Regions from separate parts of the Mesorhizobium sp. M1428 genome, predicted to be linked through region 2. Evidence: predicted binding sites of a transcription regulator. Region 2 holds the regulator's gene; each other region holds the start of a gene.
What was found. The regulator LexA, encoded in region 2, represses DNA repair genes until DNA is damaged. The targets are predictions, from matches to a motif close to TGTTCNNNNTGTGTTCNG.
Positions count from the first base shown of each region.

Region 1: the regulator LexA is predicted to act here: its motif matches at 2,205-2,222, upstream of NKG60_RS07090 (YifB family Mg chelatase-like AAA ATPase).
Region 3: the regulator LexA is predicted to act here: its motif matches at 4,159-4,176, upstream of NKG60_RS19060 (helicase-related protein).

Region 1 covers NZ_JAMYKT010000004.1:3,571-11,457, reverse strand. Annotated here, with positions in the region: gene NKG60_RS07105 (glycosyltransferase) at 1-617, shown strand, start outside; gene NKG60_RS07100 (GtrA family protein) at 626-1,000, shown strand; gene gshB (glutathione synthase) at 1,214-2,155, shown strand; gene NKG60_RS07090 (YifB family Mg chelatase-like AAA ATPase) at 2,316-3,848, shown strand; gene NKG60_RS07085 (malate synthase G) at 4,086-6,260, opposite strand; gene NKG60_RS07080 (hydantoinase/oxoprolinase N-terminal domain-containing protein) at 6,561-7,887, opposite strand, start outside.
Region 2 covers NZ_JAMYKT010000005.1:156,221-164,107, forward strand. Annotated here, with positions in the region: gene moaC (cyclic pyranopterin monophosphate synthase MoaC) at 1-364, shown strand, start outside; gene NKG60_RS09605 (molybdopterin molybdotransferase MoeA) at 364-1,569, shown strand; gene NKG60_RS09610 (hormone-sensitive lipase) at 1,577-2,407, opposite strand; gene kynU (kynureninase) at 2,504-3,751, opposite strand; gene lexA (transcriptional repressor LexA) at 4,200-4,934, shown strand; gene NKG60_RS09625 (ComEC/Rec2 family competence protein) at 4,928-7,393, opposite strand; gene gltX (glutamate--tRNA ligase) at 7,490-7,887, shown strand, end outside.
Region 3 covers NZ_JAMYKT010000013.1:19,681-27,567, reverse strand. Annotated here, with positions in the region: gene fdxA (ferredoxin FdxA) at 1-40, opposite strand, end outside; gene NKG60_RS19065 (RNA-binding S4 domain-containing protein) at 189-575, opposite strand; gene NKG60_RS19060 (helicase-related protein) at 588-3,992, opposite strand; gene NKG60_RS19055 (TetR/AcrR family transcriptional regulator) at 4,695-5,279, opposite strand; gene NKG60_RS19050 (FAD-dependent monooxygenase) at 5,363-6,613, shown strand; gene phbB (acetoacetyl-CoA reductase) at 6,680-7,405, opposite strand; gene NKG60_RS19040 (acetyl-CoA C-acetyltransferase) at 7,510-7,887, opposite strand, start outside.

The sequences.
Region 1 (7,887 bases), on a different contig from region 2:
ACGCCTTCGGCAACCGCATCTTCAACAGCCTTTACAAGCGGCTGTTCGGCTCGGACTTTACCGATATCTTCTCGGGTTACCGCGCCTTCACCAGGCGCTTCGTCAAGAGTTTTCCCGCCGTTTCCGGCGGCTTCGAGATCGAGACCGAAATGTCGGTGCACGCCTCGCAGCTGAAATTGCCGGTCAGCGAGATCGGGCTCGACTACGGCCGCCGGCCGAAAGGCTCCTCGTCGAAGCTGTCGACCTTTCGCGACGGCGCGAAGATCCTGTGGATGTTCGCCATGCTGATGAAGGAGACGCAGCCGCTGCGTTTCTTCGGCGCTTTTTCCGTGTTTTTCCTGGCATCGAGCCTGTTCCTGATGGCGCCGGTGCTGATCGAGTTCGCCGAAACCGGGCTCGTGCCGCGCATGCCGACCTGGGTACTGTCGGTCGGGCTGCTGCTGCTGTCGATGCTGGCGGCGGTGACCGGGGTAATCCTCGATTCGGTGTCGCGCGGCCGGGCCGAGCAGAAGCGCATCTTCTATCTGTCGATGCCTTCCGGTCGTGTCGAACGTGAACGTGCAAGCGCGCTCGCGACTTTGAAGGCCGGACCGCGCAAGACCCCGCGGGCGGCTTAGATTTCTAAATGGGACGCCTCGCCCGCTTCATTGTCGCCGGCGGCATCGGCTTCGTCGCCGACGCGGCGGTGCTTTGGCTGGTGCTGACGATAGCGCCGCTTGGCCCCTTCGCGGCTCGCATCATCTCGATCGGTTTTGCCCTGTCCGTCACCTGGCTGATCAACCGCCATCTGACCTTCTCGCCTTCCAGCCGCGGCATCGCGCAAGAGGGCGCACGCTACGGCGGCGTCGGCATCGCCACCAGCATCGTCAATTATCTCGTCTATTGCGCCATCCTGTTCGCGCTGCCGATGGTGTCGCCGCTGATAGCTCTTGCGGCCGCCTCGCTGGTTGCCATGGCGCTGTCCTTCCTCGGCTATTCCAAGCTGGTCTTCGACCGCTGAAGGCATCGCATTGGATCTGCGCCAAGCGAAGCGCAGCCTCATCATGACCTTGGCCGATTGGCAGAAGCCGCCGATTTCCTTATATCGCTGTCGTCGATGCATCGGCCCTAAAATCGGAATCGATTTTCCGACAGCACGATGCATGGATTCAAAAGTGTTGGAGCGTACTTTGTGCATCCAAGTGGATCGCCCCAAGTGCGCCGGAGAGCTGCCATGCCCCTGAAAGTCGCCGTCCAGATGGACCATATCTCCACCGTGTCGATTGCCGGCGACACGTCGTTTGCGCTGTCGCTGGAAGCGCAGCGGCGCGGCCACCAGCTGTTCCACTACACGCCCGACCGGCTGTCGCTGCGCGACGGCAAGGTGTTCGCCCGTATCGAGGAGATGCAGGTCCGCGACGAGAAGGGCAACCATTATTCGCTGGGCGAAGAAGTCCGCACCGACCTATCGGAGATGGACGTCATCCTTTTGCGGCAGGATCCGCCGTTCGACATGAACTACATCACCACCACGCATATCCTCGAGTGCATCCATCCGAAAACGCTGGTGGTCAACGATCCGGCCTGGGTGCGCAACAGCCCGGAAAAGATCTTCGTCACCGAATTTCCCGACCTGATGCCGGACACGCTGATCACCAAGGACCCGCTCGAGGTCGCGGCGTTCCGCAAGGAGTTCGGCGATATCATCGTCAAACCGCTCTACGGCAATGGCGGCGCCGGCATCTTCCATCTGCATGAGGCCGACCGCAACCTAGCCTCGCTGCTCGAAATGTTCGGCCAGATGTTCCGCGAACCGTACATCGTGCAGCGCTACCTCAAGGAGGTGCGCTCCGGCGACAAGCGCATCATCCTGATCGACGGTGAGCCGGTCGGCGCCATCAACCGCGTGCCGGCCGAGCATGATTCGCGCTCCAACATGCATGTCGGCGGCCGCGCCGAAAAAACCGAGCTGACGGAACGCGAACGCGAGATCTGCGCCCGCATCGGCCCCTCGTTGAAGGAGCGCGGCTTCATCCTTGTCGGCATTGACGTCATCGGCGACTACATGACCGAGATCAACGTGACCTCACCGACCGGCATACGCGAAGTGCGGCGCTTCGGCGGCGCCGACATCGCCAGCCTGTTCTGGGATGCGGTGGAGGACAAGCGTAACTAGTCGCTTCGGGAGCGCCGCGTTGCAAACATTGCAGCCGTTGCGTTCAGCATGTTCCCCAAATGTTCTTGCCTTCGCCGGAAATCTGTGGTTGTCTCCGGTGACGCCGTTCGCGGCATGATCGCAAAGGCTTGGGGCAAAAGCCTGCATCCGGGGTGACGACATGGTGGCGCGGGTTCGCACGGTTGCTTTCCAGGGCATCGAGGCCGTGCCGGTCGACGTGCAGGTGATGATCGCGCCGGGCAAGGTCAACATGCACATCGTCGGCCTGGCCGACAAGGCTGTAGCCGAAAGCCGCGAGCGGGTGCAGGCAGCACTTCATGCATCCGGCCTGTCGATGCCATCGAAGAAGGTCACCGTCAATCTGGCGCCCGCCGACCTGCCCAAGGAAGGCAGCCATTACGATCTGCCGATCGCGCTCGGGCTGATGGCGGCGCTCGGCGCCATTCCGGGCGACATGCTGGCCGGCTATGTCGTGCTTGGCGAATTGTCGCTCGACGGCACCATTGCCGCGGTGGCCGGGGCGCTGCCGGCGGCGATCGGCGCCAATGCCGAAGGCAAGGGCCTGATCTGCCCGTTCGCCTGCGGGCCGGAAGCGGCCTGGGCCGGCAAGGATTTCGACATCTTGGCGCCGCGCAGCCTGATCGCCATCGCCAATCATTTTTGCGGCACGCAGGTCCTGTCGCGGCCGGAAGCCGGCATCCATGCTTCGGCGCGCGACCTGCCCGACCTTGCCGACATCAAGGGCCAAGAGACCGCCAAGCGGGCGCTGGAGGTGGCGGCAGCCGGCGGCCACAATCTTTTGATGGTCGGGCCGCCGGGGTCGGGAAAATCGATGCTGGCGCAGCGGCTGCCGTCGATCCTGCCGCCGCTGGCGCCCAGGGAATTGCTCGAAGTCTCGATGATCGCCTCGGTGGCCGGCGAACTCGGCGAAGGAAAGTTGACCGACCGGCGGCCGTTCCGGGCACCACATCATTCGGCCTCGATGGCGGCGATGGTCGGCGGCGGCCTGCGCGTGCGGCCGGGCGAGGCCTCGCTTGCCCATCACGGCGTGCTGTTCCTCGACGAGTTTCCCGAATTCTCGCCGCAGGCGCTCGATGCGCTGCGCCAGCCGCTGGAGACCGGCGACTGCATGATCGCGCGCGCCAACCACCGCGCCACCTATCCGGCGCGCATTCAGCTGGTCGCGGCGATGAACCCGTGCCGCTGCGGCATGGCCGGCGAGCCGGGCTATCGCTGCCTGCGCGGCGACCGCTGCCGCACCGACTACCAGGCGCGCATTTCCGGCCCGCTGCTCGATCGCATCGATCTCAGGATCGAGGTGCCGGCGGTTTCGGCGAGCGATCTGATCCGGCCGGACCGGGCGGAGAAGAGTGCAGCCGTGGCACTGCGCGTCGCTCGTGCCCGTACGATCCAGCGTGAACGCTTCGAGCGGCTCGGCGCGACCTCCGCCACCACCAACGCGCATTGCTCGCCGTCGGTCATCGAGGAAATCGCCATGCCCGATGCCGCCGGCCTGTCGCTGCTGAGGGATGCCAGCGAAAAGCTCGGCTTTTCCGCGCGGGCCTATCACCGCGTCTTGAAGGTGGCGCGGACGCTGGCCGATCTCGAGGCCAGCGAGACGGTCGGCCGCATCCATCTGGCCGAGGCGATTTCCTACCGCATGAGCTCGGAGCGGATGGCACAAGCGGCGTAGGTTTCCCTCCCCCTCGAGGGGAGGGTGGCCGCGAAGAGCCGGGTGGGGTCGCCGGTGACGTGCTCTGCCTTTAACGTCTCCTCGATATGCGGCAGATCAGATGGCACCCGTTATCGGTCGCTAAGACAATCCTCGTTCCCGTTCCTGTCGCCGGAATGGGAGTCGGCGCACTTCACGCAGGACTCCACCCAGCCCTTCGGGCCACCCTCCCCTCGAGGGGGAGGGGAACGCTGGCGACTATCGCGCCTGCTCTTTCGCCTTCAGTTCCAATCTCCGCGCGTGCAGCACCGGTTCGGTGTAGCCGTTGGGCTGGACGCGGCCCTTGAAGACGAGATCGCAGGCGGCGAGGAAGGCGATGGACTTGTCGAAATCCGGTGCCATCGGCCGGTAGAGCGGATCGCCTTCGTTCTGGCGGTCGACGATCGCCGCCATGCGCTTCATCGTCTCCATCACTTGCTCGCGGGTGCAGACGCCGTGATGCAGCCAGTTGGCGATGTGCTGCGAAGAGATGCGCAGCGTGGCGCGGTCCTCCATCAGGCCGACGTCGTTTATATCTGGCACTTTCGAGCAGCCGACGCCCTGGTCGATCCAGCGCACGACATAGCCCAGAATGCCTTGCGCGTTGTTGTCGAGCTCCTTCTGGATCTCTTCAGGCGACCAGTTCGGCCGCCTTGCTACCGGCACCGACAGGATGTCGTCGAGCCTGGCCTTGGGCCGGCTTTTCAGCGCCTTCTGGACGGCGTGGACATCGACCTTGTGGTAGTGCGTGGCGTGCAGGGTCGCCGCCGTCGGCGATGGCACCCAGGCGGTGTTGGCGCCGGCCTTGGGGTGCGCGATTTTCTCGGCCAGCATCGCCGCCATCAGGTCGGGCATCGCCCACATGCCCTTGCCGATCTGGGCGTGGCCGGCCAATCCGCATTCCAGCCCGATGTCGACGTTCCAGGCTTCGTAGGCGGCAATCCAGGCGGCCTGCTTCATGTCGCCCTTGCGGATCATCGGGCCGGCTTCCATCGAGGTGTGGATCTCGTCACCGGTGCGGTCGAGGAAGCCGGTGTTGATGAAGACGACGCGGTCTTTCGCGGCGCGGATCGCCTCCTTGAGGTTGACGGTGGTGCGCCGCTCTTCGTCCATGATGCCCATCTTGATGGTATTTTTGGCCATGCCGAGCAGCGCCTCGACGCGGTCGAAAATCTCGACGGCGAAGGCGACTTCGTCGGGCCCGTGCATCTTGGGCTTTACGATATACATCGAGCCGGCGCGGGAGTTGGCGCGGCGCCCGTTCACGCCGATGTCATGCAGCGCGATCAGCGCTGTCAGCGCCGCATCCATGATGCCTTCCGGTACCTCGTTGCCGTCGCGGTCTGATATCGCCGGATTGGTCATGACGTGGCCGACATTCCTGACCAGCATCAGCGAGCGGCCGGGCAAGGTCAGCGTGCCGCCATCGGGCGCGGTATAGGTGCGGTCGGGATTGAGCCTTCGGACAAAGCTCTTGCCGGCCTTGGTGATCTCTTCCGCCAAGTCGCCCTTCATCAGGCCGAGCCAGTTGCGGTAGACCAGCACCTTATCCTCGGCATCGACGGCCGCCACCGAATCCTCGCAGTCCTGGATGGTGGTCAGCGCCGATTCCAGCACGACATCGGCAATGCCGGCCGGATCGGTGCGGCCGATCTGGTTGTTGTGGTCGACAATGATTTCGATGTGCAGGCCGTTCTTGACCAAAAGGACGGCTTCTGGGTTGGCGGCATCGCCGCGATAGCCGGCAAACTGCTTGAGGTCGGCAAGCGTGGTGGCGCCGGCACCCTCGCCCAGCCGCAACAGGCCGTTGGCGACCGAAAGCCCGTTCACCCCCGCCCATTTGCCTGTCGTGAGCGGCACCGCCTCGTCGAAGAAGCTTTTCACCCAGGCGACCACCTTGGCGCCGCGCGCCGGATTGAATTTGTTGCCCTTCTCGGCGCCGTCCGTCTCCGGAATGGCGTCGGTGCCATAGAGCGCATCGTACAGCGAGCCCCAGCGCGCATTGGCGGCATTCAGCGCATAACGCGCGTTCATCACCGGCACCACCAGCTGCGGCCCGGCGACCAGCGCGATTTCCGGGTCGACATTTTCGGTGGTCACGCTGAAAGCCGGCCCCTCGGGCAGGAGATAGCCGATCTCGCGGAGGAAGCTCTTGTAGGCCTCCATGTCGACGGGCGCGCCATTGTCGCGATACCAGCGGTCGAGCTTGTCCTGCATGGCATCGCGCTTTTCGAGCAGCGCCCGGTTTTTTGGCGAGAGTTCATGGACGATCGCCGAAAAGCCGCCCCAGAATGCCTCCGCCTCGATGCCGGTGCCCGGCAGCGCCTCGTTCGCGACGAAATCATGAAGCTCGCGGGCAATCCGCAATCCGGCGATCTCGACGCGATCGGTCATCAGGGCTTCTCCAGGGCTTGGCCGGGTTGCCGGCACCGGGCGTTTGACATGCCATGGCTACAGGGTCAATTCGCTTAGGCCGAAGGTAGGGCATTTTCGCCGCCGGCCAAAGCTGCCGATCTCCCCCCTCGTGGGGGAGATGCCCGGTAGGGCAGAGGGGGGCGTGAAGGATCGCGGACCTTGCCATTTACGACCAGCCGCAAGTCTGAGGGCACAACAGCAAACGACCGAGACGTTGGCGGGACAGCGCCCCCCTCTGTCCTGCCGGACATCTCCCCCACAAGGGGGGAGATCAGCTAGTTACACCGCAATCCTTGGCCGTCCCGACGCCACCGCTACGACATGCGCCTCGATGAACATGCGCTGGCCCTCTACGGTGGAGACGCGGAACTCGCTGGCGATTTCGATCTCGGCGCTGTCGGTGCCGGCGTCCTTCGCCCGCCCGGCGGCAATCGCCCGCACATCTTTTTCCGCCGCGGCGATCGCCGCGGCCTCGTCATTGAAGTCGCGCACGATTTCGCCTGAAGCGACGCGGAACAGCCCTTCCTTGGGCTGGCTGACCCGCGCCTCGGCCGAGACCCGGACCTGGCCGACGACGGCGCCGAGCGCATTGGCGACGTCGGTATCCTGCGGCACCACGCAGTCATTGCCGACCAGCTCGGCCAGCCCGGCATAGTGCAGCGGCGCCGAGGCGCCGAGGCCGATGACCGGACGGTCGAGCGCGACGCTGAGACGGGCGATGCCGGGATGCGCGTCGACGGCGCGCTGGACCAGGGCATGGGCGACGGTCGCCGCGCCATCCAGCCCGTCTTCGGCAAAGGCCGTTTCCAGGATGACTTCCGCCGACAGGCGGGTCAGCGTGGTCAGCACCCGTTCCGAGATCGCCTCCGGCGAGGCGGCGATGAACTGGCCGCGGCCGTCACGCCTGCGCGCGAACAGCTCGGCACCCAGACGCGCCGCGGCCGGATCCCAATTGGCCTGCCTGCCCAGCACATGCGCGGCGTCCGACGGCGTGAAGCCAGCGATATGCACCAGCCCGCGCGACACCAGCCGGTTCAAGGTGGCGTTCTGGGCATTCGAGGTCAGCAATCTGTCGAGAGCCAGCGGCACGGCACCAATCAGCTCATAGAGTTTCGCCTCTGCGCCGGTCAGGCCAGCCGCCAGACGCTCCGGCACCCCGGTGCGCACCGCCAGGCGGCCATCCATGCGGCCGGGGTTGGGCGCGCGCAGCTGGCGTTCGAGCTCCGCCGTGACGGCCTCGCCATGCATCATGCCGGCCAGCGCCAGCGGCACCAGGCGGCGCGGCCCGAGCAGGATCTTCGGGCTGAGCACGCCGTCCTCCAGCGCCACTTCGGAATCGCCGCCGAGGCCAAAGGTGCGCATGGCGACCGCTTCGACCATGGTGCGGAACCCGCCGACGGTGGCGCCTTCCGGATCGAGCCGCGGCCGGCCCTTGTCGAGCACGGCGACGTCGGTGGTGGTGCCGCCGATATCGGAGACCACCGCATCGTCGAGGCCGGTCATGTGGCGGGCGCCGACGAGGCTGGCAGCGGGGCCGGACAGGATGGTCTCGATCGGCCGCTGGCGGGCGAAGGCGGCGGAAACCAGTGCGCCGTCGCCGCGCACC
Region 2 (7,887 bases):
CGACGCCAAGAAGGGCGACGTGCTGGGCACCGCGCGCATTGCCGGCATCATGGCGGCCAAGAAGACGCACGAACTGATCCCGCTTTGCCATCCTCTGCTGCTGACCAGGATATCTGTCGATATCGAGGCGGACGCCGCGCTGCCCGGCCTGAAGGTGACAGCATTGACCCGCGTCACCGGCAAGACCGGCGTTGAGATGGAGGCTCTGAGTGCCGTCTCGGTCGCTTGCCTGACCATCTACGACATGGCCAAGGCGGTCGACCGCGCCATGGTCATCTCCGGCATCAGGCTGGTTGAAAAGACCGGCGGCAAATCCGGCGACTACAAGATCACCGGAGGCGGGGCCACCGGGGCAGGCCGATAATGGCGCTGGTCCCGGTTGCCGAGGCGCTCGAGCGCCTGCTGGACGGCGCAGCAGCGCTGCCGGGCGAACGCGCCGCACTGCTGGATGCCGCCGACCGCGTGCTGGCGGAGCCGGTTGTGGCGCTCCGCACCCAGCCGCCGTTCAACGCCTCCGCCATGGACGGCTATGCCGTGCGGGTGGCCGACATCGCGTCCGTACCGGCAAAGCTTTCGGTGGTCGGCATGGCGCCGGCCGGACGCGGCTTTGCCGGAACGGTGCAGCAGCGGCAGGCCGTGCGTATCTTCACCGGCGCGCCGCTTCCCGAAGGTGCCGACACCATCGTCATCCAGGAGAACGTCCGCGATCTCGGCGGCGGTGTCGTAGAAGTGACGGAGCCGACGGTGCAGGGGCGAAACATCCGCCGCCTCGGGCTCGATTTCGCCAAGGGCGATGTCCTGCTGCCCAAAGGCCGCCTGCTCGATCCGGCGGCCTTGTCGCTCGCGGCGTCGGCCAACCATCCCGAGGTCGCCGTGGTCAAGCGGCCGCTGGTCGCCATTATCGCGACCGGCGACGAATTGCTGCCGCCGGGCAGCAATCTTGGCCCCAACCAGATCATCTCCTCCAACGCCTATGGTGTCGCCGCCGCCGCACAGTCGATCGGTGCGCGCGCGCTCGACCTTGGCATCGCGCCGGACCGCAGGGAGGCGATCGCTGCGCTGGTTGAAAAGGCCGTGAAGGCTGGCGCGAACGTCATCGTCACGCTGGGCGGTGCCTCGGTCGGCGACCACGACCTCGTCCATGACGTCCTGACCGGGCAAGGCATGACGCTCGATTTCTGGAAGATCGCCATGCGGCCGGGCAAGCCGCTGATGTTCGGGCGGCTGGGCGACATTCGCTGCATCGGCCTGCCCGGCAATCCGGTGGCAAGCCTGGTCTGCACCCAGCTCTTCCTCAAGCCGCTGCTGGCGCGGCTCGGCGGCCGCGCCTTTCAGCAGGATATACGTCAGGTGCGGCTCGGTGCTGCCATGCCGGCCAACGATCTCAGGCAAGATTATGTGCGGGCTGTTGTCACAGACGATGCCGGTACGCTCGTGGCGACGCCGTTCGGCATCCAGGACTCCTCGATGCTGAAAATGCTGGCCGATGCCAACGGGTTGATCGTCCGCGCGCCGTTCGCGCCTGCCGCGGCGGCGGGCTCCCCCTGCGACGTGCTGATGCTACGCTGAACCTGCCTCACTCCGAGATCAAGGTCCGGGTCAGCGGATGGTCTGGATCGGCCAAACCGTCGATGATGTTGAAATGATGCCGGTCAGGCTCGACCACCGAGCTGGTCGCGGCACCCAGGCCGATCCAGATGTTGGCCAGCAACGCGCTCTGGCGCAGGAATTCGGCGCGCTCGCCGCCGCCGGCCCAGCAGGTCAGGCAGGCCTTGTCCATCGGGCGCAGCAGCACCGGACTTTCGGCCTGCGCCTCGGCCTCATCGATCGCCAGCGTCTCGTTCATGCCGGTGCGCATGATCGGGCGCAAATCGTGCACCCCCGAGATCGACACCACGTGACGAACGCGCCGGACCACTTCGGGCGCCAGCGGCGTCGTCGCCGTAACCATCCGGCTAACAAGATGGCCGCCGGCCGAGTGTCCGGTCAGCATCAGCGGCCCTGCGACCATCGCCGCCGCTGTGCCGATCGCCGCGCCGACTTCCTTGACGATGCCGGCAACGCGTATCTGCGGACAGAGCGTGTAGGACGGCATCGCAACCGCATAGCCGCGATCAACAGCGCCAGCGGCAAGATGCGACCAGAAACTCTTGTCGAATGCCATCCAGTAGCCGCCATGGACGAACACCACGAGTCCCTTGGGCTTGGTGGCCGGCAGGATAAGATCGAGCCGATTGCGTGGCTTATCGCCATAGGCCAAGTCGAGCCGCGCCCTGCCCTCGGTCGAAAGCACGTCGCGGAAAACCCGAGCGGGCTCAACCCAGGCCGCCGGCCAGCGATCGCTGCTGGCTATGTTGGCGCCGTTGGCATAGGCGTTGTCCCAATCGGCAATGTGACGTTCGAACACCCTGCGCCCTCCCCTGGCAATATGGCCTTGCGACGTAGCGTGAGCATCGCGCGGCGCGTCGTCGCCAGCCTCACGGCTCCAGCTCTCGCATCAATCTCAAGTGACAGCCGTCTTGATGGCGAAGCGCGCATCCTTCCATGCACCGGTGCGCAGGATGTCCTCAAGTACTTCGACGGCCTGCCAGACATCGGCATAGCCGACATAGAGCGGGGTGAAGCCGAAGCGCATGGTCGATGGCGCGCGAAAATCGCCGATCACGCCACGTTCGATCAGCGCGCGCATGATCTGGTAGCCATGCTCATGCATGAATGAAATCTGGCTGCCGCGTTTTTCCCCATCGCGCGTGCTTTCGAGCGTGAGCCCGTAAGTGCCGCACTTTGCCTCGACAAGCTCGATGAACAGATCGGCCAGCGCGATGCTCTTCTTGCGCACCGCCGTCATGTCGACATCGTTCCAGATGTCGAGCGCGCCCTTAAGCGTGCGCATCGACAGGACCGGCTGCGTGCCGCACAGAAACCGGCGGATGCCGGTGCCGGCCGCATAGCCTGGCTCGAAGGCGAAGGGCCGTGCATGGCCCCACCAGCCGGTGAGCGGCTGCTGGATGTCGGCAAGATGCCGCTCAGCCGCATAGATGAAAGCAGGCGCGCCCGGGCCGCCATTCAGATATTTGTAGGTGCAGCCAACGGCAAAATCGGCGTTTGCCTTGTCGAGCTCGACTGGCATCGCTCCAGCGGTGTGGCAGAGATCCCAGACGATCATCGCCCCGGCTTCCTGGGCTCTGCGCGTCAGCGCCGGCATGTCGCGCAGTTCGCCCGACTTGTAGTTGACGTGGTTGACCAGCACCACAGCGGTGCGTTCGTCGATCAGCTCTTCGATGCTCGGCGCGTCGACCCCCGAGAGGCGCAGCAGCGTATCCTTTCGCGTCGAAGCCACACCCTCAGCCATGTAGAGGTCCGTCGGAAAACTATCGCCCTCGGCGACGATGACCTGCCGCTCCGGTCGCATGGCCATGGCGGCGTGCAGCAGTTTATAGATGTTGACCGACGTCGTGTCGCAGACCACCGTCTGGCCGGCCGCGGCACCGATCAGGCGCCCGAGCTGGTCGCCAAGTTCAAGCGGCATGTTGAACCAGCCGGCCGTGTTCCATGCGCGGATGAGATCATGCGACCATTCTTCGGTCGCGGCCTTGCGCAATTCATCGAAAGCGGCACGTGAAGCAGCTCCTAGCGAATTGCCGTCGAGATAGATCACTCCTTGCGGCAACACAAAGCGGTCGCGCATCGCGCGCAGCGGATCTGCGGCATCCATCGCCTTTATGGCCGCGAGATCGGGAATTCCTGTCATGATTTGCCTGCTCCCCCAAAATTCAATGCAACGCCGGATACGCATCGACTGTTCTTCCATCACCTGGTTGCGCGCAGGAAGGCTCCACCGGCGAGAAGCAGCCTAACCAGGCGGTGGAAACCAGGACTTAACCCGAGGTTGGCGTTTTGAGTTCGTTTCGTTCACGGTGCATTGACCAAACCGCACACTCGATAGGGGTTCACTTCCGTGCCCTCCGCCGACCGACGGCCGATGCCAATGTGGCCTTCCGGGAAGCCAGAAGGGCGCAAACGAAAGCAGAATCAAGGCGATGAGGCTCGCGACGGTGAAAGTGGGGTACCCCGGTTAGGGGACGTCGTTTGTTTCCCGAGCCTTAACGCATTCATTAAACTTTAAACAGTTGCGGAACACAACTGGAACAGATAGTGTTTGTTCTGGGTTTGTTTTTCTGATTCTGTTGGGGGTCGCTATGCTGACACGCAAACAACACGAACTGCTTATGTTCATCCACGAAAGATTGAAGGAAAGCGGTATCCCGCCTTCCTTCGACGAGATGAAGGAAGCGCTCGACCTGGCTTCCAAATCGGGAATCCACCGGCTGATTACGGCACTGGAGGAGCGCGGCTTCATTCGCCGTTTGCCCAACCGGGCCCGTGCGCTGGAGGTGCTGCGCCTGCCTGACTCGATCGCCCCCGGCCTCAATGCGGCACGCAAGTTCTCGCCGAGTGTCATCCAGGGCAGTCTTGGGCAAGGCGGTCCGCGGCAAGGCAAGCCGACATCGTCGCGCGTCCCTGCGGCCGGAAATGACGACGATGTCGTCGCCGCCGTTTCGATCCCGGTGATGGGCCGCATCGCCGCCGGTGTGCCGATCGACGCCATCCAGCACCAGACGCATTCGATTTCGGTGCCGCCGGATATGATCATGGGCGGCGAGCATTATGCGCTCGAGGTCAAAGGCGATTCGATGATCGAGGCTGGCATTTTCGACGGCGACACGGTGATCATCCGCAATGCCGATACGGCGAGCCCCGGTGAGATCGTGGTGGCACTGGTCGACGAGGAGGAAGCGACGCTGAAGCGGTTCCGCCGCAAGGGCGCTTCGATCGCCCTGGAAGCCGCCAATCCGGCCTACGAGACGCGCATCTTCGGACCAGACAGGGTCAAGGTGCAAGGCAAGCTCGTCGGACTGATCCGCCGCTACTGAGTTCCGCCCTTGGCGCCGGCTTTGGGTTTGTCGGCCCTGCGGTATGGCGGCAGGCCCCGTGCCGCGCGTGAAAATTTCCGCTGCACGTGCCAGGGCCGGTATGATTTTTCGACCGCGAAACGGATTTCGGCGCGTGTTGCAGCTTGTGGATCGAAATAGACGGCGGCACTTCCCGCGCGCGCCAGTTGCCGTTTGGTGACGACGAGGACCAGCCGGTCGTAGTAGCAGGGGTTATGGGCGGTGGCGTCGTCGATGACGATCAAACTGGCAAAGGCGCAGGCTGGCCGCGCAGTATCGCGGTCCTTGGCTTGTGCGATGATCGCGCCGGATGGATGCCTGGCAAGGCAGAGGCCGTCCGTGCAAATGAACGGCATACCCGGCGGTAGGTCGGCCGGATCGGCAATGTCGAATTGCGGATCGTTCTTTCCAGGTGTTTCCGGCGCGACGATAGCCTCTGATGTGAGCGCGCGTTTCCAGTTGTCGATGGTGAACTCATTCGGGCGTGCCCGGTTGACCGCGAGTTCACCGCTGTCGATCGGCAGCGCGACCAACCGTGCGTCCTCCGAGATCAATACATCGGGTACGCGCGTCTGGGTTGTCGTTAGCAAGCCGGCGAGCGCAAAAGGAAGTGCCGCCAGCCGCAACCAGGTCGTCGCCATGCTGGCAATGACAAGGGCGATCGTCACCAAAAGGACGGATCTCAGCGAAATCAGCCCAACCGCATCGATTGGCGAGCGCTCGGAGATCCACCCGGACAGGGCGATCATCGCCGTCAGCCCCTTGCCCATCACGTATAGGAAAGGCCCATCCGCGCCGAACGGCATCGCCAGCGCACTGAGGACGGCGAAGGGCATGACGACCAGTGAGACGATGGGCATGATGGCCAGATTGGCCAACAGGCTGAGCGGCGCCACGCGCTGGAAATGCCATATGGCGAAAAGCGCCGTGGCGCTCCCTGCAATGATTGAGGTCATCGCCAGGCCGCCCATGCCCAGCAGGACCTTTCGCGTGGCGAGGCGTAGCGGCGACCGCCGCGGCGGCGGCGTGGTGGCCCTGCCGGCGCGGTAGTCGGACCAGCCGGCATAGGCGCCGACAAGGGCCGCCGTCGCGGCGAAGGACATCTGGAAGCTCGGACCGACCACCTCGTGTGGCGACACCAGAATGACCGCGATGGCCGAGATCGCCAGGTTGCGCATGGTGAGCGCGGCCCGGTCGAACAGCACGGCGATAAGCATCACCGCCAGCATGATGAAGCTGCGTTCGGCCGCTACCACAATGCCGGAAAAGACGAGGTAGGCCGCAATCGAAAAAAGCGCGGCGGCCGCGGCATATTTCTTGACCGGCCGTCGCGATGAGAAATCGGGAAACAGCGCAAAGGCGCCGCGTAGCAGCGCCATGATGGTGCCGGCGACCAACGCCATATGCAGCCCCGAGATAGAGATGATGTGATAGATGCCTGTACGCCGCATCGCTTCGTTGATCTCCTCGGGAATGCCGGCGCGCACGCCGACGATCAGCGCAGCAGCAATCTCGCCCTCGGCGCCGCCGATGCGGCTGCGGATATGGTCGGCGATGGATTCGCGCGCGTCTTCGATCGCAGAAGAAAGCCGCGCGGCAAGCGGCATGCTGCCCGACGACACGACTTTCGGATTGCCGAGAAAAAAGCCGCTGCCGCCGATACCGGCGAAATAGCTGTCGAAGGAGAAATCATAGCTGTCGGGCCGCACCGGCCCGGTCGGCGGCAGCAGCCGCACATAGCCGGCGATCTCGGAACCGGCGGTCAGCTCAGCCGGTATTTTCATCGCCGAAACGCGGACCCGTTCCGGCATGTAACGCAGTGTCGGCCTGGCGGTTGAGATCACATCGATCGTCAGCCTGATGCGGCCGCTCGCCATGGGCTCGTACGATACGACGCGACCCGTCAGCCGCGTCGAGATTTCGGAACCGAGCATATGCGTCCCGACACGCCAGGTCTCGAACTTGGCGGCAAGCACGCCAAGCGCGCAGAGCAACGCCACTATGAAGCACAGGCGCGTCCTGGGCCATGACCGCGAGACGACGGCACAAAGGGCTGCCAAGGCGACGATAGCGATCGGCTGTGGGAAGGCCGGCTCGGCCGCCATCGCGAAATACACGACCACCCCGCATGCGAGGAACACCGGCACCAGCAGGAAGGCGATGCCGCGGTCGAGTTCCAGGCCGGCCGCCGAGGTTATGCTATTGCGGATACGGGACGGTGACGGGAGGCGGAAGCGACGGCGTAGGCGCACGATGGGCTCGCCCGCGGGCACGGGAACCGTTGCGGGGTCGCTGGCCGGCAGCGACGGAGCATCAAAGCGCGGAGCGGGCAGCAATGCCGGTGCCGGAAGGACAGGCAGGGGAGCGGCAAACAGCAAGCGTTCGCTGACGCCGCTGCCAGCGTCCTCGCCCTCGCCCGCACCACGGCCTCGCACAGCCATCGGGTCTGCCCCTTGCGCCCTCGACCTCCTATGCTACATGAACGCGCAACGCGCGAAAGTCCGCAAACCCACTTCCTTCGCCCGCCTGAGAGTTCCATGCCCGATAAGGTCGTCACCCGTTTTGCCCCCTCGCCCACCGGCTATCTGCACATTGGCGGCGCGCGCACGGCGCTGTTCAACTGGCTGTATGCCAAGCACACAGGCGGCACGATGCTGCTGCGCATCGAGGACACCGACCGCGAGCGCTCCACCGATGCGGCAACCGCGGCCATTCTCGACGGGCTTTCCTGGCTTGGCCTGACATGGGACGGCGAGCCGGTGTCGCAGTTCGAGCGTGCGCCGCGCCATCGCGAGGTGGCCGAGGAGCTCGTTCGCACGGGCAAGGCCTATTATTGTTATGCGACGCCTGCCGAGCTGGAAGCAATGCGCGAGAGCGCACGGGCCAAGGGGCTGCCTCCCCGCTATGACGGACGCTGGCGCGACCGCGACCCGTC
Region 3 (7,887 bases), on a different contig from region 2:
ATTTGCATTTTATGCAATTGTCGGTCACGACATAGGTCATTGGTCGGCTCCGGGACGTCCCATTTTGTTGGGCTTTTTTGGTGAGGTAACGCCTTTGTCCGCTGGTGGCAAGGGCGGCCCTTGCCAGCGGTGCCGCGGTTTCCGGAATGGAATTCCAGAGGGCCGGCAAAGCGGACGTTCGAGTTTGCTCAATCGTCGCCGAGCAGGTGGTCGGTCTGGCGGCGTTCTTTCTTCGTCGGGCGGCCGCTGCCGGCCTCGCGCAACGGCGGCACCGCATCGGGAAGCGCCTCGCCCTTGGGCGCGGGGGGCGGCGACATGTCCTCGTAGAGCAGGCGGGCCTCTTCGGCCGGGCCACGCCGTACGCCGGTGCCAAGGACTTTCCAGACGAAGATCCGCCGCTCCAGCGTGATGGTCAAAACGTCGCCCGGCCGGACCGTATCGGAGGCCTGCGCTGCTTTGTCGCGATTGATGCGGACCCGTCCGGCGACGACCAGCTTGGCTGCCAGCGTGCGCGACTTTACCGCGCGCGAGAAGAACAGCCACTTGTCGATGCGCTGGCGGGCATCAGTGACCATCGGACGAGCAGCTTACTTCTTCAGCTGGTCGCGCAACGCGGCGAGCTTGGCGAAGGGCGAGTCCGGATCGAAGCGGACCGGGCGTTCCTCACGCGGCTTTGGCTGGAAGGCGGGCTTTGCGCCTTGGGCGCCGCCTTTGCCGTCCTGTCGGCCACCCTTCCAGTCGGGCCGGTTTTCGCGCCGGTCGGGGCGTTCGCCTTGCGGCTTGCTTGCGCGCTCTGCCGCCTCGCCTTGCGGCCTCGGCTTGAACTTGCTGCGGTCGAAGCGCGGCTTGCCGGCGCCGTCGCGCTGGTCGTGGCGCCCCTGACGGGCAGGCCCGTCGCCCGGCGTCGGTTGCGCGCCGGCATCTACCGGCGCATCGCTGCGGCCGCCCGGCGCAGCTTGACCATTGCGCGCACGATTGTCCCGATGATTGTCCCGGGGGCGGTTGTCATGCTGGCGATGACGTGGGCGCTGGTCGAAACGAGCCTGCCGCCACAACAGGATGGGTTTTGGCTCCTCGGCTTCTGGAGCAGCTTCGCCGGCGACGGCTTCCGCCGTTGCTGCAGGTTCGGGGGGCGATGCTTCCGTAGTTTCGAAAACCGGCGGCTCTGCCGGTGCCGTAGCCTCAGTTTCCGCCCCAAGTTCCGCCCTTGGCTCAGCCGCTGGTTCCGCAGGCGCTTCAGCAGTCGCCTCGGCGGCGGGCCGGGCCTCTTGCGTGACTTCTGCCGCAGCTTCTGGGGCTGGAGCTTCCGCGACAGGCTCTGCCGCCGCTTCGGTCGCGGCTTCGGCTGCTGCCTCCGCAACTGGGGTCGCATCCGACACTGGCTCGGAAACCTCCGCCGGCGGCTCTGCCGCGGCAGATGCTTCCGCCATCCTCGCCTGCTCGGCTCGCGCAGCCTCTTCCGCCGCCTGCTTTGCAGTGGCAGCGTCACGCGCGGCACTGTCCTGTGCTTCGAGCCGCGCCTTGACCTCGGCTGCCGGTTTGGCATCGGCGCGATAGCCGAGTCCCTTCAGGATTTCTTCCATGTCGTCGGCGGTGGCGCCGAGGATCGACATCATCGGCGGCGTCACCATGAAGGATTGGCCGTCATAGGCGCCGTCGGGGCGAGGGCCGAGGCCCGGCTTCCAGTTGGTCGCCGGCCGGATCAGGTCGGCCAGTCGTTCGAGAATATCGACGCGTACGGCACGCCGGCCAAGATTGCGGTAGCCGGCAAGCTTGTAGAAGGTCTTGTCGAATGTGGGATCGATGACCACCGAGGTGCGGCCGGAGGCCAGTGCGTGAACGACATCGCCGAAGCCGGGCTTGTCCTTGCCGTCGTTCCTCAGTGCCCACAGCAGCGTTATCAGCCCGGCCGGCGCCGGTTTGATCAACGCCGGCACGAAGACATGGTAGGCGCCGAAGCGCACGCCGAGACGGCGAAGCGCCGCGCGGCCTTCCTGGTCGAGCGACTTCATCTCGTCGGCAATGTCGCGACGGTTGATGAGGCCGAAATGCTCGACAAGCTGGAAAGCGATGCCGCGGCCGATGCCGGTGATCTGCTCGGCATTCTTGAGATCAACCAGCGGCTTCAGCAGGGATTCGATCTGGAAATTGACGAAGCGCTCGGCGCGCGCCGCAACCTTGTCGCGGGCCGGGCCGGTGAGTTGCTCGTCGGCGAGCAGAACGAGACGCGGCTTCAAAGCGTCTTCGCCGGCAACCAGCGTGCCGATCGGGGCGCCGATCCAGCGCAGCGTGCCATCCGAACCCAGCGCAATGTCGCCATTGGCAGAGGCGCCGAAGCGCTCGGCCCGCGCCTCGAACTCGGCGGCAAGCGCCTTCTGCGCCGCCGCCCGCACTGCCTTGGCATCCTCGCCGCCGGCGCTCTGGTCGGCGGTGAAGCGGAAACCCTGCAACTCGCCGACGTGATGGCCTTCGACGAGGACGGTTCCGGTTGGGCTGATTTCGGCTTCAGGCATCGTGTTTTCTCTAAGGCGCCGCATGAGGACGGAAGTCCTGCGGTCTACAAAACGTTTCGTCAACCGCTCATGCAGCGCATCCGACAATCTGTCTTCGATTTCGCGCGTCTTTTCCTGCCAGTGTGCCCGATCGGCCAGCCAGCCGGGCCGGTTGGAAACGAAGGTCCATGTGCGGATCTGGGCAATCCTGTGCGATAGCGTGTCGATGTCGCCTTCGGTGGTGTCGGCACGGCGCACCTGCTCGGCCATGTAGTTCTCGTCGACATGGCCGTGCCTGGCAAGGTCCATGTAGATGGAGGCGATCAAGTCGGCGTGCTGGGCCGGCGCAATCTTCCTGTAGTCGGGCAGCGCGCAGGCTTCCCACAGCAGCGCCACGCGCCTGGCATCGGTGGTGAGTGCCCGGACATCCTCGTCGCGCGACAGATGCTCGAGCGCCTGCGCGTCTACTGCCGGCAGTGCGCGCGTCAGGCCTTCGACCGGGGCGTTGGTCTCGATCGAGCGCTTCAGCGCATCGAGGTTGGCGAAATCGAAATGCGCGGTGCGCCACTGCAACACTTTCACCGGGTCGAAATCATGTGCCTCGATCTTCTTGACGAGTTCCTCATCCAGCGGATCGACCTGGCCGGTGACGCCGAAGGTGCCGTCGCGCAGATGCCGGCCGGCGCGGCCGGCAATCTGGCCGAGCTCGGCCGCCGTCAGGTTGCGGTACTGGTAGCCGTCGAATTTACGGTTCTGGGCGAAGGCGACGTGGTCGAGGTCGAGGTTGAGGCCCATGCCGATGGCGTCGGTCGCGACGAGGTAGTCGACGTCGCCCGATTGGAACAGCGCCACCTGGGCGTTGCGGGTGCGCGGGCTGAGTGCGCCGAGCACGACGGCGGCACCGCCCTGCTGGCGGCGGATCAGCTCGGCGATGGCATAGACCTCGTCGGCGGAGAAGGCGACGATCGCGGTGCGCCGCGGCAGGCGGGTCAGCTTCTTCGAGCCGGCATAGGCAAGATGCGATAGCCGCGGCCGGGTCACCACCGACACGCCTCGCAGCAGGCGCTGCAGGATGCCGTGCATGGTGGCCGCGCCCAGTAGCAGCGTCTCCTGGCGGCCGCGCAGATGCAGGATGCGATCGGTGAAGATGTGGCCGCGTTCGAGATCGCCGGCAAGCTGGACCTCGTCGATGGCCACGAAGGCGGCGTCGGTCTCGCGCGGCATCGCTTCCACGGTGCAGACCGAGTATTTCGCGCCAGCCGGCTGGATCTTTTCCTCGCCGGTGATGAGCGCAACCTTATGGGCGCCGACCTTCTCGCAGACGCGCGTATAGACCTCGCGGGCAAGCAGCCTGAGCGGCAGGCCTATGACGCCGCTTTCATGCGCCACCATGCGTTCGATGGCGAGATGGGTCTTGCCGGTGTTGGTCGGGCCGAGCACGGCCGTCACGTCTCGACCCGACAGGATCAGCGGTTCAGTGTGTTTCGGATGGATGTTCATCGGCCTGGAAATAAGGCTCTCTGCCTCGCATTGTCGGGAGCGCGCCCATATTGGCCGCGTATGACAGGCGACACATAGGGATTTCGGGCGCGAAGCGAAAGCGGAATGTGCCGAGGGCGGGCCGATTGGTCGCTTCAAAGCCAAAAATCTGTTCCCGATTAACAGTTGGAACGAGTCTGGAACGAATCAGCGACGAATCACTGACTCGCGCTGATTCAGGTTTTGTTCACGGCTACATCTGGGCTTTCTGCCGGCGAATCTCACCACATGCTGAATCACGGAAACTGGCCCGATTCATGCAGGCGGCATCCAAGCCAGCACCACGGTTAACCTTTGCTGGTGAATGATCGTGGCCGGCCAACCTGCTTCGCGCAACATTATGAAATTATTGATGTTTCCTAATGCGCTTTAATCATTTCGAGGGTGTTTTCAGCTCTCGCCGTTAACGTTCCGCTCAAAGCCGGAACGAATCGGCGACGAATCAGAGATAGGCGAAGTTTCTTGGTTTGTTCACCGCAACATGTTGTGTTGTGAACAGCTTTTCCACCGAGAATCCACAGGCTGCTGGGCGGTTTTTGCACAGGCTGCGCAGCGGCCGTTAACCTTTGTGTACTGGTTCGGCACACGCGGCATCATGGCCATCGGGTCGACGCGCTTAGTGCGTGAGGCTCAGAACTCGGCCAACCATGCCGAATGGCTTGTTCAGGATACGTCCGCTCCGACGGCATATCGCTGCAATGTGGGGCCAACGTTCTGGATGATTTCGTCTTGAGACAGGGCGACGACCGGCGGAAGCCGCAGCAGGTACCGGCACATCGCCAGTCCCAGCAACTGGCTGGAAATGAGCCCGGCGCGCCGGCCCGCATCGGCGGGATCAGCGACCGCCGCAACCAGTGGCCTCACCTGGTTGGCAAATACATCGCGCAACTTTTCGGCGGCAAATTCGTTCGACGTCGCCGAACGCAGCAGAATTACCATGCCGGTACCGTTGGCCGGATCTTCCCAGATTTCGAGAAATCGCCTGATCAGTGTCTTACCGATGTCGGTCCGGTCGATCACCCGTAGTGCGGGCAATTTCAGATCGACGACCGCCGCCCTGGCAAACAACTCGTCCTTGCTGCGGAAATAGCGGATCACCATGGCCGGATCGATCGAAGCATGCGCCGCGACGTCACGGATCGAGGCGCCGTCATAGCCGCGTTCGGCGAACAGGAGCTTCGCGGCCTCAAGTATCTGAGCCCGGGTGCGATCCGACTTGCTGGGTTTCTTCGACTGATTCTCGGTCATGAAAATGCATATGCCAACGGTCGTTGACAAATGCAATGGCTTCGGCTAAAAAGTCAACATATGTTGACAAATGGAGAGAGAAAATGTTGCCCGATACAACGGAAATCCTGATTATTGGCGCCGGCCCGACCGGCTTGGCGCTGTCCATCGTGCTGCACCAGGCCGGGGTCGACCATGTTCTGATCGACAGGCTTGGAGAGGGCCTTCAGACCTCGCGGGCTGGCGTCATCCACGCACAGACGCTGGAAGCGCTGGAGCCGCTGGGCGTCACACAGCGGCTGAGCGAGCTTGCCCCGAAGCTGCAGAATTTCGCCATCCGCGACCGCAACAGGGCACTGCTCAAGCTCGATTTCGGAAGGCTTCCGTCGAGGCATCCCTATCTGATGATGCTGCCTCAGAATCTCACCGAGCAGGTGTTCGCCGAGCGGATTGCCGTCCTGGGCGGCGTGATCCACCGCATGGTCGAGGCCAAGGCCGTGGTTCAGGACACTGACGGTGCGTGCGTGACGGTGGTCGAGAACGGCTGCGAGAAGATCATATCGGCACGCTACGTCGTTGGCGGCGACGGTATGCACAGCCTGGTGCGCAGCTCGGCCAGCGTCGAGTTCGACGGCGCGGCCTACGAGGCGTCGTTCGTTCTCGCCGACGTTCGTCTCGACTGGCCGGTTGGGCCAACCGAGGTGTCGCTGTTCTTTGCGCCAGCCGGGCTGGTGGTGGTGGCGCCGCTCCCAGACGGATCGTACCGCGTCGTCGCGACAATGGACGACGCGCCGGAAAAACCCGCGGTCGCAGACATACAGGCGCTGCTGGACAGCCGCGGACCGACCGGCAAACGAGGCCGGGTGCTCGACCTGAAATGGAGCTCGCGTTTTCGCGTGCATCACCGCCTGGTCGGGTCATACCGCAAGGACCGGTTGTTCCTGATGGGCGATGCCGCGCACGTACACAGCCCGGCGGGAGGGCAAGGCATGAATACCGGCATCGTCGACGCGATCGTGCTTGGTCAGTTGCTTGGCGACGTGGTGAACGGCGTGCGCCCGGAAGCGGAGCTCGAACTCTATGAAACACTGCGACGCCCGGCGGCCCAGGAGGTGCTTGACCTGGCTGGCATGATGACCGGCATGGCGCTTACCCGCAGTCCGGTGAAGCGGTTCGTCCGCAACCTCATGCTATCGGTGCTGAACTTCACACCATTCCTGAAGCGCCGCATCGCCTTGAAGCTATCGGGCCTCAGTCGGGCGCCGCTTGCCCGTCTGCCGGCACCCGCGTGCGAGGCAGGTGCAATTGCCCGAACCCAGCCTGAAGCCAGCCCAGTGCTGAAGCTTGCCGCGTGACAGCCCGGTTATCTGCCCGTACCTGCCGTCGGGCCGGTACGGGGGGCATCCGCGGCATCCCAAGCCTCAGCTAATGTACTGGCCGCCATTGGCTGAAATGGTCGAGCCGGTGATGAAACCGGCATCGTCGGAAGCGAGGAAGACGACGCAGCGCGCGATTTCCTCCGGCTCGCCGAGACGGCCGACCGGGATGTGCGGGATGACGCGCTCGTTAAGCACCTTCTCGTCCATCGCCTTGACCATCTCGGTGGCGATATAGCCGGGGCAGATGACGTTGACGGTAATGCCGGCGCGCGCGCCTTCCTGGGCCAGTGCCTTGGTGAAGCCGATATCGCCGGCCTTCGAGGCCGAATAATTGACCTGGCCTACCTGGCCTTTCTGGCCGTTGATCGACGAGATGGTGATGATGCGACCGAACTTGCGGTCGCGCATGCCGCCCCACAACGGATGCGTCATGTTGAAGACACCAGAAAGGTTGGTGTCGAGGACCTCTTTCCATTGCTCGCGCGTCATCTTGTGGAACATCGCGTCGCGAGTGATGCCGGCATTATTGACCAGCACCGAGACGGGACCGAGATCGGCCTCGATCTGTTTGATGCCGGCGGCGCAGGCCTCGTAGTCGGCGACGGACCATTTATAGACCGGGATGCCGGTTGCGGCCTTGAACTTTGCCGCCGCTTCCTCATTGCCGGCGTAGTTTGCGGCCACCGAATAGCCGGCGCTTTTCAAGGCGACCGATATCGCCGCGCCGATGCCGCGCGACCCGCCTGTGACGATTGCAACCTTTGTCATGTGTCCTCCCGGGAAATGCAGATGACTGAGCGTTGAAGCGGTGGGGTTTGCCCTCTACTCCCTACTCGCTTTGCGCCAGCATCCTATTCGTATCGCTTATCTCATCACAATGCTTCCACGCACATGGCAACACCCATCCCGCCGCCGATGCACAGCGTGGCAAGGCCTTTCTTGGCACTTCTGCGGCGCATCTCGTAGACCAGCGTGTTGAAGATGCGGGCGCCCGAGGCGCCGACCGGATGGCCGATGGCGATGGCGCCGCCATTGACGTTGACGATGGCCGGGTCCCAGCCCATGTCCTTGTTGACGGCGCAGGCCTGCGCGGCGAAGGCCTCGTTGGCTTCGACCAGATCGAGATCGCCGACCGACCAGCCGGCCTTGGCCAGCGCCTTGCGCGAGGAGGGGATCGGTCCCGTCCCCATGATCTGCGGGTCGACGCCGGCGGTCGCCCAGGAAACGATACGCACCAGAGGTGTGATGCC